2 linked regions of the Thermochromatium tepidum ATCC 43061 genome follow. The protein of the gene in region 2 binds, or shares a complex with, the protein of the main gene of each other region. Links are inferred from orthologs where the notes say so. Each region holds a gene or a part of one and is shown on either strand. Other genes may lie near its edges.

Region 1 (2,880 bases), 650 kb from region 2 along the record:
GGATTGGCGCAAAGCGCGCAGACCTCGTGTTCGGTCAGGGTGCGACAGCGCGCGCAGCGCCGGATCGCGACCATCGCCTCGGCCATCACCCGCGCCAGACGTGCGCCGCCTTCACGGTCGCGCTCCAACAAATAGAAGGCGATGCGTCGCGCCGACCTCGGACCAATACCCGGCAGACAGCGCAGGGCCTCGATCAGCTGGTTCAGGAGCGAATGCTCATCCACATGTTCAAGACCAGGGCAGCTTCATGCCCGGCGGCAGCGGCATGCCAGCGGTCAGCTCGGCCATGGTCTCCTTGGCCTTCTCGGCGATACGCTGGCTAGCGGCATTGATAGCAGCCGTGATCAGGTCTTCGAGCATCTCCTTGTCTTCACCCATGAGCGAGGGATCGATCTCAACGCGCTTGGCCTGATGCTGGCCGTTCATGGTGACCTTGACTAGGCCGCCTCCGGCCTCGCCGGTGGTCTCTTCCTGTGCCAGACGCGCCTGCGCCTGCTGCATGTCTTCCTGCATCTTTTGCGCCTGCTTGAGCAGGCCACCCAGTGCCTTCATGTGTTCACCTCAAATAGGGTTGTGACAAGGCGCCCGGCGGCTCCGGACGCTGGGATTCGAGCGATCGTCTCCAGTGGAGACCATCATGCCTAAAACTTGTCTCGCGCCTCTGTCCAGGCGCGAGACGGAAAGCCGGGTATCAATCGTCGGGCTGGATACTGCCCGACGTCCAGTCCGCCTCGAAGGTATCGCGTATCGATTGGGCGACCGGATCGATATACATCTGTGCAACCGCCGCTTGTCGGCGTTCTTCGGCCTCGCGCGCACGCCGCTGTGCTAGGGTCTCCTGCTCGGGATGGGCGACCTTGATCTCTAGTTCGAGCGAGCGTCCGAGTGCCTGTTCGAGCGCGTCCTTCAGACGTGACAGGGCGCTCGGCACACGCAGACGCTCGGCGGACGGATCGAGCTGGAGACTGAGCCGCCCATCTTGATAGTCGCGAAAGGCGCAGTTGTGAGCGAGCTGGTCGGCGATGCCGCCAACCGATAGCCGTGCCACGAGCCGCTGCCAGTCGTCCGTGTTTTCGAGTGTCTGCGAGCCGGACGCTGTCTGCGGCGTTGCATCGCACGACTGAAGCCAAAGGGGTCGCGCAGACTGGGTATCCGCCGATGGTCGGGCGACCGACGTACTGTCTGTATCCGGAAAAGACGCCTCGGTGGGTCTCGCGCCTGGATCCCCCGGGCGGAAGGCGAGCGCGCGCAACAGCACCATCTCCAGCCCGCTGCGCGGATCGGGTGCCAGCGGTAGATCAGTCTGGCCAGTGAGCGCCACCTGATAGAAGAGCTGAACATCCTCGGGTGTCAACCGCTCGGCGAGCGCCAACAGACGCGAACGATCAGGGTCGTCTTCGCCCAGGGTCTTGGGCACCTGCTGGATCAGCGCCAGCCGGTGCAGGAGCCCGATCAGCTCACGCAGCAGCTCGGCAAAATCGGGCGTCATGGACGCCACGCGCTCGACGGCATCCAGCGCGGCGGCACCATCACCCTCGGCCAGGGCGTCGAGGATGTCGAGCGCCAGATCGCCGCTGAGGGTGCCAAGCATGGCGCGCGTCTCGGACTCGACGACCCGCCCACCACCGAAGGCGATGGCCTGATCGAGCAGACTGAGCGCGTCGCGCAGACTGCCGTCGGCCGCGCGCGCAAGCAGGGGCAGGGCGGTGGACTCGAACTCCAGCCCTTCCTGTTCCAGCACATAGCGCAACCGGTCGATGATCTCGCCCGGCAACAGCCGACGCAGATTGAGCTGAAGACAGCGCGAAAGCACCGTGACTGGGATCTTCTGCGGGTCGGTGGTCGCGAGTAGAAACTTCACATGGGGCGGCGGCTCCTCAAGCGTCTTGAGCAGCGCATTGAAGCTATGCCCCGAGAACATGTGCACCTCGTCGATGAGGTACACCTTGAAGCGCGCCCGCACCGGGGCATAGGGGACGTTTTCGAGCAATTCGCGGGTCTGCTCGACCTTGGTGCGCGAGGCGGCGTCGACCTCGAGTAGATCGACGAAGCGTCCGGTATCGATCTCACGACAGGCCGAACAAAGCCCGCAGGGCTTGGAGCCGACGCCCTGTTCGCAGTTGAGCGCCTTGGATAGGATGCGCGCGAGCGTGGTCTTACCGACACCGCGGGTCCCAGTGAACAGATAGGCGTGATGGAGCTGATTACGGTCGAGCGCATTGGAGAGCGCGCGCACGACATGCTGCTGCCCGACTATATCGTCGAACGAACGGGGACGCCATTTGCGGGCAAGCGCTTGATAGGACATGGCGCGATTATATCAGTCCGGATCTGGACGGCATGAGGAATCGCGGGGTAAACAAAGGCTTAGGCGGCGACCCGCGCCAGCCGCACCCCGGCACACGTTGCCACCGCTGCGGCTGCTCCCTTCCGGGCCTGACCGGGTTCACGGTTTCACGTTGCGAAGGGACCGACGCGGGTCACCATGATGACTAGATTGGCGTCTTGCGCCAAAGCGAAGGCGAAGCTTAGCAGAGAGCTGAGTGGAACACAAACGATCCGTGGCGGATCCGCCTGCGGGTCTCTCGGGTTGGGAGGCCAAAGAGGATCACTGCAACAGTTCAAGCCAGGACGTGTGCCAAGGCGTCGTGATCGAAATCGCTGGTGACGACGGCTTCACCGAGCCGCTTGAGCAGCACCAGACGCAAATGACCGGCGAGCACCTTCTTATCGACGGCCATGAGCTCAAGCATGCGCTCGGGCGCCAGTTGTGGCGGACGCCTGGTCGGCAGTCCGGCTCCAGCAATCAGACGGTGAGTGCGCTCGACCTCGCTCTCGGTCAGCCAACCGAGACGCGCCGAGAGCGCAGCGGCCAGACAG
Region 2 (9,395 bases):
TGGTCAAGCAGGGCACCTCGGTGGGCGAGATGGTCAAGGATCAACACTTCCTGCCGATCCTGGCGCGCCGGAGACACGCGCGATGAGCACCCAACCCAAGATCACGGTCGCCACCGCCTGGCTCGATGGCTGTTCGGGCTGTCATATGTCCTTGCTCGATCTCGACGCGCGTTTGCTCGAACTCATCGAGCAGGTCGAGATCGTCTACAGCCCCCTGGTCGATGCCAAGGAGCTGCCCGCACGGGTCGATATCGGCCTCCTGGAGGGGGCGATCAGCTCCGAGGACGATCTGGCCAGGGCGCAGCTGTTTCGCGCGCGCTGCCAGCGCCTCGTCAGCCTGGGCGACTGCGCCGTCACCGGCAATGTCCCGGCCATGCGCAATCATTTCAAACTCGCCGATGTGTTTGATCGCGCCTATCATGAGAACGTGACGCTTAAGCCACAGATCCCGACCCGCGAGGTCCCGGCCCTGCTGACGCCGGTCAGGCCGGTCCACAGCGAGGTCAGGGTCGATGTCTTCGTGCCCGGCTGTCCGCCGAGCGCCGATGCCATCTGGTATGTGTTGACCGAACTGATCGCAGGGCGGGTGCCGGACCCACCTGCCGTCACGCGCTTCGGCGCCTGAGGCACAGAGGATCCTTGCCGCTTCATCCGGGGGTTTCAGGCCATGAGCCGCACCATCACCATCGAGCCGGTCACCCGCATCGAGGGCCATGCCCGGATCACGCTCCAGCTCGGCACAGACGGGCGGGTCGCAGATGCCCGCCTCCATGTCACTCAGTTTCGCGGCTTCGAGAAGTTCTGCGAGGGGCGCCCCTATCGCGAGATGCCGGCCCTGACCGCGCGCACCTGCGGCATCTGTCCGGTCAGCCACATCATCGCCTCCAACAAGGCCTGCGACCATCTGCTGGCGGTCGAGATCCCGCCGACCGCCGCCAAGCTGCGCCGGATCCTGAACCTGGCCCAGCTCGTCCAGTCACATGCCCTGTCGTTCTTCCATCTGTCTTCGCCGGATCTCTTGCTCGGCTGGGATGCAGACCCGGCCACCCGCAACCTCTTCGGCGTCATGCATCAGAACCCCGAGCTGGCGCGCGATGGCATCCGGCTGCGTCAGATTGGCCAGACCCTGATCGAGACCCTGGGTGGCAAGAAGATCCATCCGGCCTGGGTCGTACCGGGCGGGGTGTCCGAGGCGCTCACCGCCGAGAAGCGCGAGGCCATGCTCAGGCTGCTGCCCGAGGGGCTGGAGATCGCCCAGCGTACCTATGCCTTCTACAAGACGCTGGTCCCCAGGTTTAAGGATGAGTCTGAGCACTTTGGCAATCAGCCGACGCTGTTTTTGAGCCTGGTCACCCCCCAGGGCCAGCTCGAGCACTATGACGGCGTGTTGCGCATCAAGGACGCCCAGGGGCGGATCCTGGAGGATCAGGTACCACCCGAGGACTATGGGCGCCTGATCGGCGAGGCGGTCGAGGACTTCAGCTACATGAAGTTCCCCTATTACAAGCCCCAGGGCTACCCGCAGGGGATCTATCGCGTTGGACCCCTGGCTCGGCTCAACAACGTCCAGGCGTGCGGTACGCCCTATGCCGATGTCGCCCTGGCCGAGTTCCACCTGCTCCAGGAGTCTGGCCCCGTCCTCAGCAGCTTCCACTATCACTATGCGCGCCTGGTTGAGATCATCTACGGCCTGGAGATGATCGAGCGCCTGCTCAAGGATCCAATGATCCTGGATTCGCGGGTACGTGCCCGTGCCCGCAGCAACCGTTACGAGGGGATTGGGGTCGCCGAGGCGCCGCGTGGGACACTCATCCATCACTACCGGATCGACGACGACGGACTCATCACCTGGGTCAATCTCATCATCGCCACTGGGCACAACAACCTGGCCATGAATCAGGCGATCCGCCAGGTTGCGGCGACCTATGTCGATGGCAACAGGCTTGAGGAGGGGATGCTCAATCGGGTCGAGGCGGTGATCCGCTGCTACGACCCCTGTCTGTCCTGCGCCTCACATGCCTTCGGTCAGATGCCGCTTGCAATCGAGCTGCGGGATGCGGCAGGCCAGGTGATCGATCGGCTGGCACGCCGAGACCCTTGAGAAAGACCCTCATCATTGGCTATGGCAACCCGATCCGGGGCGATGACGTCATCGGTCCGCTGGCGGTCGAGCGTCTGGTCGAACGCGGCCTGCCGAATGATGTGGAGGCCATCGCGTGCCATGCCCTGACGATCGAGCTGGCCGCCGAACTGGCCGACTGCGAGCGGGCGATCTTTATCGACGCGGCGACCGGCGGCAAACCGGGCCAGGTGCAGATACGGCTTCTGGTCCCTGCCGCGGATCCACACTCCATGCTGGTCCACACCCTAGACCCGTCTGGTCTGTTGGCCTGGTGTCGCCACCTGTATGGACGCGCCCCTGAGGCCTATCTGCTCACCCTGACTGGATCCTACTTCGGCTATGCCGACGGCGAGCTGAGCCCGGTCGTCGCGGCGGCGCTCGGGTGCTTGATCGATCAGGTCGCGCGGCTGTGCGAATCTCCAGGGCTGGGACCAAGCCGGGCCTCCCCTGTCCAGGACAAGTCTTAACCATCGACCGGCAAGGGCTCGCGCAGATACGCCATGAGTTGGCGGCGCTGGGTCTTAAGGCATGCAGTGAACCGCGTCGCCGGCGTGGTGAGGGTCGCCTCATCGACCCTGCCATCCGCCTTGGCCTTCTCTTCCAACGCATTCGATGGCGCTTTGGGCCAGTTCCAGCGCCCTGAGATCGACCCAGTGCGCGACAAGCCCCGCCGTTCAGGGCGGGATCGGGGCGCACGGAGAAGCGACTCAAGGGGCGGCGCAATGCCGTGCCTCAAGCGCCGTAGGAATCTCTGACCTTCAAGCCGGGGAGGATGTCAAGGAGCGGTTCTAGACTAGAGGGTATAGGTCGGGCGTTCAGAGACCAAGGCGCCGGCCAGATATTCCTCGATCTTGCGCCGAGTGGCGCCCTTGTCTTGATCGTTGAATTGGACCCCAATCCCGACGGTGCGGTTGCCCTCGGCTCCGGCGGGGGTGATCCAGACCACGCGCCCGGCGACTGGGATGCGATCGGGCTCGTCCATCAGCTGGAGCAGCAGAAAGAGCTCGTCGCCGAGCTGATAGCTCTTGTTGGTGGGGATGAAGAGTCCGCCATTCTTGATGAAGGGCATGTAAGAGGCATAGAGGTTGCCCTTGTCCTTGATGGCGATGCTCAGGATACGTTGTTGGCCGCCGAGTCCGCCTGCTGGATTGGGTGTGCTCATCTACTCGATCCTCCGGACCTCCCAAGGAGTACTGAATAACTCCCTCTCCCTCGGGGAGAGGGTTGGGGTGAGGAAAATAGGCACATGATTTGATGACCACCTCAGCCTGCCCTCTCCGCTTGCAGGGAGAGGGGATTGAATCAGCGTTTCCCTAATGATGCCGACTGGTGATCCGCGCCCAATCAATGGCGAGGGATTCCAGCAGCAACTGTTGATTGAGATTGCGCTCGCCCAGGGCGCGTGCCTCCAGGATCCGCTTGAGGAAGCGATGCCCCGCCGCCAGGTCGAGCCCTTGCGCCAGCGCCAAGAGTTCGTCTCGTCGATCGGGATGATCGAGCCGGGGCGGTGTGGCGCAGACGCCCAGTCGAAGCAGATCCACCATAACGCCGGCGAGCCAATCGAGGATACGCCCGGTGTCGATCTCGTTCCAGCGTCCAACGACCGCGACCGGATCGGCGCGTCCGCGCGCAATCTCTAAGAAGTCACGCAGACACTGGACACGCTGTTCCATCCAGGTGTCGTCGGCGCTGTCGGCCAGGGCGCGCAAGGGTGCGCCATGCGCCAGACGCAGACGCAGCGGCCAGTCCGGGCGCGGTTCGCGTGAGGCGAGCCAGCTCAGGGCCGCCGCTTCGTCCGGAATCGGCACCTGGATCAGCAGACAGCGACTCCGGATGGTCGCCGGCAGGCGTCCGATCCGCTCCGCGATCAGACACAGCAGACTGTGTTCGGTCGGTTCTTCTAGGGTCTTGAGCAAGGCATTGGCGGCGGCCTGATTGAGCCGGTCGGCCGGGTCGATCAGGGCGACCTTGTAGGGGGCACGGCTCGGGGTCAGGGATTCGCGCTCGGCGAACTGGCGTACCGCGTCGATCGGGATCTCGCCCGACTTGCTCTCCGGGTCCGGGCCGACTGCGATCAGATCAGGATGGCTGCCGGCGGCTAGCAGCCGACAGTCGGCACACCGACCGCAGGCCAGGCCCTGGACGTTCGGTGTCGGGCATAACAGCGATTGGGCCAACGCACGCGCCAGCACACGCTTGCCGAGGCCGTTTGGCCCAAAGATCAGCAGCCCCTGTGCCAGTCGACCGGATGCGCGCGCGGCGTGCAGATGCGACCAGATGGACTCGGTCCAGGGCAATGGACGCTCGAACGCTCGCGGCGAAGGTCCAGCGACGTGCAATGGCGCGGATTCGCGGCGCGTTGCACTCATGACCGAAACTCCAGTGCATCGACGAAGGCGTTCAGCTCAGCCGCGGCAGCGCGTTTTACCTCCGCGAGCGGTGCCGTGGCGTCGATCACCCGATAGCGCCTCGGATTGGCCCTTGCCCGTTCGAGATAGACCGCGCGTGCCGCGGCGAAGAATCGCCGACTCTCGGACTCGAACCGATCGCCTTGGCCAAGACACGACTTGGCGCGCCCAAGCCCCAGTTCCGGTGGCAGGTCGAACACCAGCGTCAGATCCGGGCGCAGACTGTCCTGCACCAAATCCTCGAGCACCGCGATGCGGTTTGGGTCGATCCCGCGCCCACCACCCTGATAGGCGTAGGTCGAATCGGTGAAGCGATCGCAGAGCACCCAACGTCCGGCTTCGAGCGCCGGACGGATGCGGCGTTCGAGATGATCGGAACGCGCGGCAAACAGCAGCAGCAGCTCGGTCGTCGCGGGCATGCCCTGGTGGTCCGGGTCGAGCAGCAGGGTGCGCAACCGTTCGGCCAAGGGCGAGCCGCCCGGTTCGCGGGTGGTGAGCACCTCCAGACCGCGCGCACGCAACAGCTCGGCCAGAGGCGCAATCTGGGTCGATTTACCCGCGCCCTCGATCCCCTCGAGCGTGATGAAGCGTCCGCGTCTCATTCGTCGTTCCGGCTCAGGATATAGCGACGCACCGCCTGATTGTGCTCTTCGAGCGTGCGCGAGAACACATGACGCCCATCGCCCCTGGCGACGAAATAGAGCTCCTCGCCCTCTTCGGGGTGGAGTGCGGCGTGGATCGCTTCGCGCCCGACCAGGGCGATGGGCGTCGGCGGCAGCCCAGGGATGACATAGGTGTTGTAGGGTGTCGCCTCGCGCAGGTCGGCACGGCGGATGTTGCCGTCATAGCGCTCGCCCAGGCCGTAGATGACGGTCGGATCGGTCTGAAGCCGCATTCCACGCTGGAGACGGCGGGTAAAGACGCCGGCGATCCGCGGGCGCTCGTCCGCCATTGCGGTCTCCTTCTCGATGATGGAGGCGAGGATCAGGGCTTCGTAGGGTGTGGTGATCGGCAGGTTCGGCGCGCGCTGTTCCCATTCCTCGGCCAGGATGGTCTCCATCCGGGCGAGCGCGCGCCTGAGGAGGTCCAGGGCACTGGTCTGACGGGTAAAGCGATAGGTATCCGGGAAGAACAGCCCCTCAGGATGCGCCTCAGGACGTCCGAGCCGGGCCATGATCTCGGCATCGGAGAGATCCGCGAGCCTGGGACCACCGGCAAAGACCTCGTGACTGTCGATCGCCGCCAGCGCCTGCCGGAAGGTCCAGCCCTCGACCAGGGTGAGGTTGTATTCGACCACCCGACCCGATGTCAGCCACTCCAGGAGGCGCGGCGGCGTCATGTCGCGCGTGAAGGCATACTCACCGGCCTTGATCCGGCCCTGATCACCCCGGAGATAGACCATCGCGATGAAATAGATCGGACGTTCGATCAGACCCTGTTCGCGCAAACGCCTTGCCAGGGTGCGCAGGGAGGTCCCGCGTGGCACATCGAACAAAACGCGCTCCTGGTCGGTCTGGATCGTCTGCGACAGAAAGCACTGATAGTCACGCCACAGGGCCCCGGCCAGCAAGAAGCCAGCCACAAGGACGACGAGCATGAGCCCTACGAGGACACGTTTCGACATTGGGCCGATCACCCCGGCGTACAGGCGGCCTGATACAGCCGATCGAGCAGGTCCCAAGGCAGCAGCGCCAGATCGAAGCGGCGTCCCTCCAACGCGCGCACCGGCCAGACGCCGATGATCGAGTTGGTCAGAAAGAGCCCGCATGCCTGATCGAGCGCGGCCCGATCGAGGCGCATGACCAGACACTCGATCCCCAGGTGCGCCGCGAGTTCCAGCGTCAGACCACGCACGGTGCCGGCGATGCCACTGCGATCGACCGGCGGCGTCATCAGACAGCGACCGTCCCACAAAAAGACATTGGTCATGGTACCGCCGACCAGATCGCCGTTGGCATCGAACATGAGCCCCTCGGCGATGGCTGGATCCTTCCACTCGGCACGCGCCAGGACCGAGTCTAGACGGTTGAGGTGTTTGATCCCGGCGAGTAATGGATTGATCGAGACGGGGGTCTGGCAATGGCGCACGACCACGCCCCGACGCCAGTCAGGACCCTGAGCGGGTGGCAAGGGGTAGATCAGGAGCAGACGCCTGGGTGGCGCAGACGGCGGCGGGGCATAGCCGCGTCCGCCGTCCCCGCGCGAGAGGATCAGCTTGAGGACGCCCTCCCCCTGGCCATCGATCAGCTCGGCCGCCTCGGCAGCCAGCAGGGCGGTCTCGGGGGACTCGATGCCGAGGCGCTCCGCGCCCAGGATCAATCGGTCCATGTGGCGCTGCCACTGGCAGGGGGCGCCGGCGGCCAGGCGGATGGTCTCAAACAGACCATCCCCATAGTGGAGCGCCCGGTCAAGGACCGAGAGCCGATCACCGGGCCGACCGTCGATCAGGATCCGAGACGGGGCAGGGGTTTCGAGCGTTGTGGTCATACCATGTCTGCGTGCCCTGCCCAACCGCCCCTAGACCCTGTCTCCGGGACCAGGGTCAGAGGCGCCGGAAGATCAGCGTCCCATTGGTCCCGCCGAAGCCAAACGAGTTGGAGAGCGCCACCTCGATCGGCATCTGACGCGCGGTGTTGGGCACATAATCTAGATCGCAGTCCGGGTCCGGGGTGTGATAGTTGATGGTCGGGGGCGCCACCTGATCGCGGATGGCCAGGATGGTGAAGATGGCCTCGGCGCCGCCGGCGGCGCCGAGCATGTGTCCGGTCATTGACTTGGTGGAGCTGACGGCGAGTCTGTAGGCATGATCGCCGAAGGCGCGCTTGATGGCGAGCGTCTCGGCGATGTCGCCCGCCGGGGTCGAGGTGCCATGGGCATTGATGTACTGGACCTGGTCCGGGTTTAGACCGGCGTCGTTCAGGGCCATGAGCATGCACTCGGCCGCCCCTACCCCGTCCTCGGCAGGGGCCGTCATGTGATAGGCATCGGAGTTCATACCGACACCGATCAGCTCGGCATAGATGTTGGCACCCCGCGCTCGAGCATGCTCGTATTCCTCGAGCACTACGACCCCGGCACCGTCGCTCAATACAAATCCGTCGCGATCTTTGTCGAAGGGGCGGCTGGCCCCCTCAGGGTCGTCATTGCGGGTTGAGAGGGCACGCGCGGCGGCAAAGCCACCGATACCAACCGGTGAGGTCGCCATCTCGGCGCCACCGGCCAACATGACATCGACATAGCCATGACGGATCATGAGCGCCGCCTCGCCGATGTTGTGGGTGCCGGTCGCACAGGCCGAGACGATCGAATAATTGGGGCCCTTGAGGCCGAACTTGATCGAGAGGTTGCCGGCCACCATGTTGACGATGTTGGCGGGCACAAAGAACGGCGAGATGCGGCGCGGCCCCTTCTCGCGATAGACCTCGTAGTTGTTCTCGATGCCCGTGATACCGCCGATGCCGGAGCCCACGGCCACACCGATGCGCCGACAGTTGGACTCCGTGATCTCCAGACCAGAATCGGCAAGGGCCTGACAGCCGGCGGCCAGGCCATAATGGATGAACTTGTCCATCTTCTTGGCGTCTTTTTCCGAGACATAGGGGCTCGGATCGAAGCCATAGATCGGACCGCCGAAGCGGGTACTGAACGGGGCGATATCGAAATGGGTGATCGGTTTGATTCCGCTCTTTCCGGCGAGGATGTTGTCCCATGCGGACTTGACGTCCAGACCAACCGGCGCCACAAGACCCAACCCGGTGACTACTACCCTTCTGCCTGCCATCACTTAACCTCTATCGTCGCTCAGAACGCCACCTTCGACCGGTCCATGCCGCGCCCTTCAGTCAAGGCTGGAGCCCAGCGTCTGGCGTCAAATCGATTCGCTCAGGCACCGAGTCTCAGGCCTGGTGCGCTTTGATGTAGTCGATGGCCTGCTGGACCGTGGTGATCTTCTCGGCGTCTTCGTCCGGGATCTCGGTCTCGAACTCCTCTTCGAGGGCCATGACCAGTTCCACGGTGTCGAGCGAGTCCGCTCCCAGATCGTCGACGAAGGACGCCTCTGGGGTGACTTCCTCTTCCTTCACGCCCAGCTGGTCCACCACGATTTTGCGAACTCGTTCTTCAACGCTGCTCATAAGATTGATTCCTCATCGAATGACAAAAATCGACCCCCCTGGGCCAGGGCGTATTCTAGTGACAAACCAGACGCGATGAAAGCCAGAATCCACATCGATTTCCGGCATTTAACGTCTTGTTTTGCAATAATGAATGACGAAAAATACCTCTAAGACCTCACGCCATGTGCATGCCGCCGTTGACATGCAGAGTCTCGCCGGTGATGTAGGCCGCACCCGGCGAGGCCAGGAAGACCACCGCGGCTGCAACCTCCTCAGGGTGACCGAGCCGCCCGAGCGGGATGGAACCGAGCAAGGACTGACGCTGGGCCTCAGGTAGATCCTTGGTCATGTCGGTGTCAATGAATCCGGGTGCGACACAGTTGACCGTGATCCCGCGCGCGCCGACCTCGCGCGCCAGCGACTTGGTGAACCCCAGCATCCCGGCCTTGGCGGCGGCATAGTTGGTCTGGCCGGCGTTGCCCATGGCGCCGACCACCGAGGCGATGTTGATGATGCGCCCCTTGCGCGCCTTGGTCATGGCGCGCAGACAGCCCTTGCAGAGCCGGTAGAGCGCGGTCAGGTTGGTGGCGATGACCGCATCCCAGTCCTCGTCCTTCATGCGCATCAGGAGGGCGTCGCGGGTGATGCCGGCATTGTTGACCAGGATGCTCGGGGCGCCGAGTCGCTCGCTGATCTGGGCCAGGGCCGTCTCGACCGAGATTGGATCTGCGACATTCAGCACCAGCCCCA

What was found.
Region 1: the proteins of holB (region 2) and dnaX are in contact, whole or in part, in a cryo-EM structure (PDB 8GIZ), measured with the Escherichia coli proteins. The link is inferred for Thermochromatium tepidum ATCC 43061 from one-to-one orthologs.

What each region holds. Positions count from the first base shown.
Region 1 is NZ_CP039268.1:2,618,660-2,621,539, reverse strand. It holds dnaX (DNA polymerase III subunit gamma/tau), read right to left. Parts: upstream 2,309-2,880; coding sequence 692-2,308; downstream 1-691. Other genes in the region: aroB (3-dehydroquinate synthase), read right to left, coding at 2,622-2,880; E6P07_RS12160 (YbaB/EbfC family nucleoid-associated protein), read right to left, coding at 229-552; recR (recombination mediator RecR), read right to left, coding at 1-224. UniProt on the Escherichia coli protein: Part of the beta sliding clamp loading complex, which hydrolyzes ATP to load the beta clamp onto primed DNA to form the DNA replication pre-initiation complex.
Region 2 is NZ_CP039268.1:1,964,975-1,974,369, forward strand. Bases 2,464-5,463 are described here. They hold holB (DNA polymerase III subunit delta'), read right to left. Parts: upstream 4,492-5,463; coding sequence 3,436-4,491; downstream 2,464-3,435. Other genes in these bases: E6P07_RS09000 (hydrogenase maturation protease), read left to right, coding at 2,464-2,589; E6P07_RS09005 (PilZ domain-containing protein), read right to left, coding at 2,916-3,284; tmk (dTMP kinase), read right to left, coding at 4,488-5,132; mltG (endolytic transglycosylase MltG), read right to left, coding at 5,129-5,463. Outside these bases: bidirectional hydrogenase complex protein HoxU, read left to right, coding at 1-86; E6P07_RS08990 (NADH-quinone oxidoreductase subunit B family protein), read left to right, coding at 83-625; E6P07_RS08995 (Ni/Fe hydrogenase subunit alpha), read left to right, coding at 668-2,101; more of E6P07_RS09000, read left to right, coding at 2,098-2,463; more of mltG, read right to left, coding at 5,464-6,154; pabC (aminodeoxychorismate lyase), read right to left, coding at 6,163-7,017; fabF (beta-ketoacyl-ACP synthase II), read right to left, coding at 7,073-8,311; acpP (acyl carrier protein), read right to left, coding at 8,427-8,663; 3-oxoacyl-ACP reductase FabG, read right to left, coding at 8,821-9,395. UniProt on the Escherichia coli protein: Part of the beta sliding clamp loading complex, which hydrolyzes ATP to load the beta clamp onto primed DNA to form the DNA replication pre-initiation complex.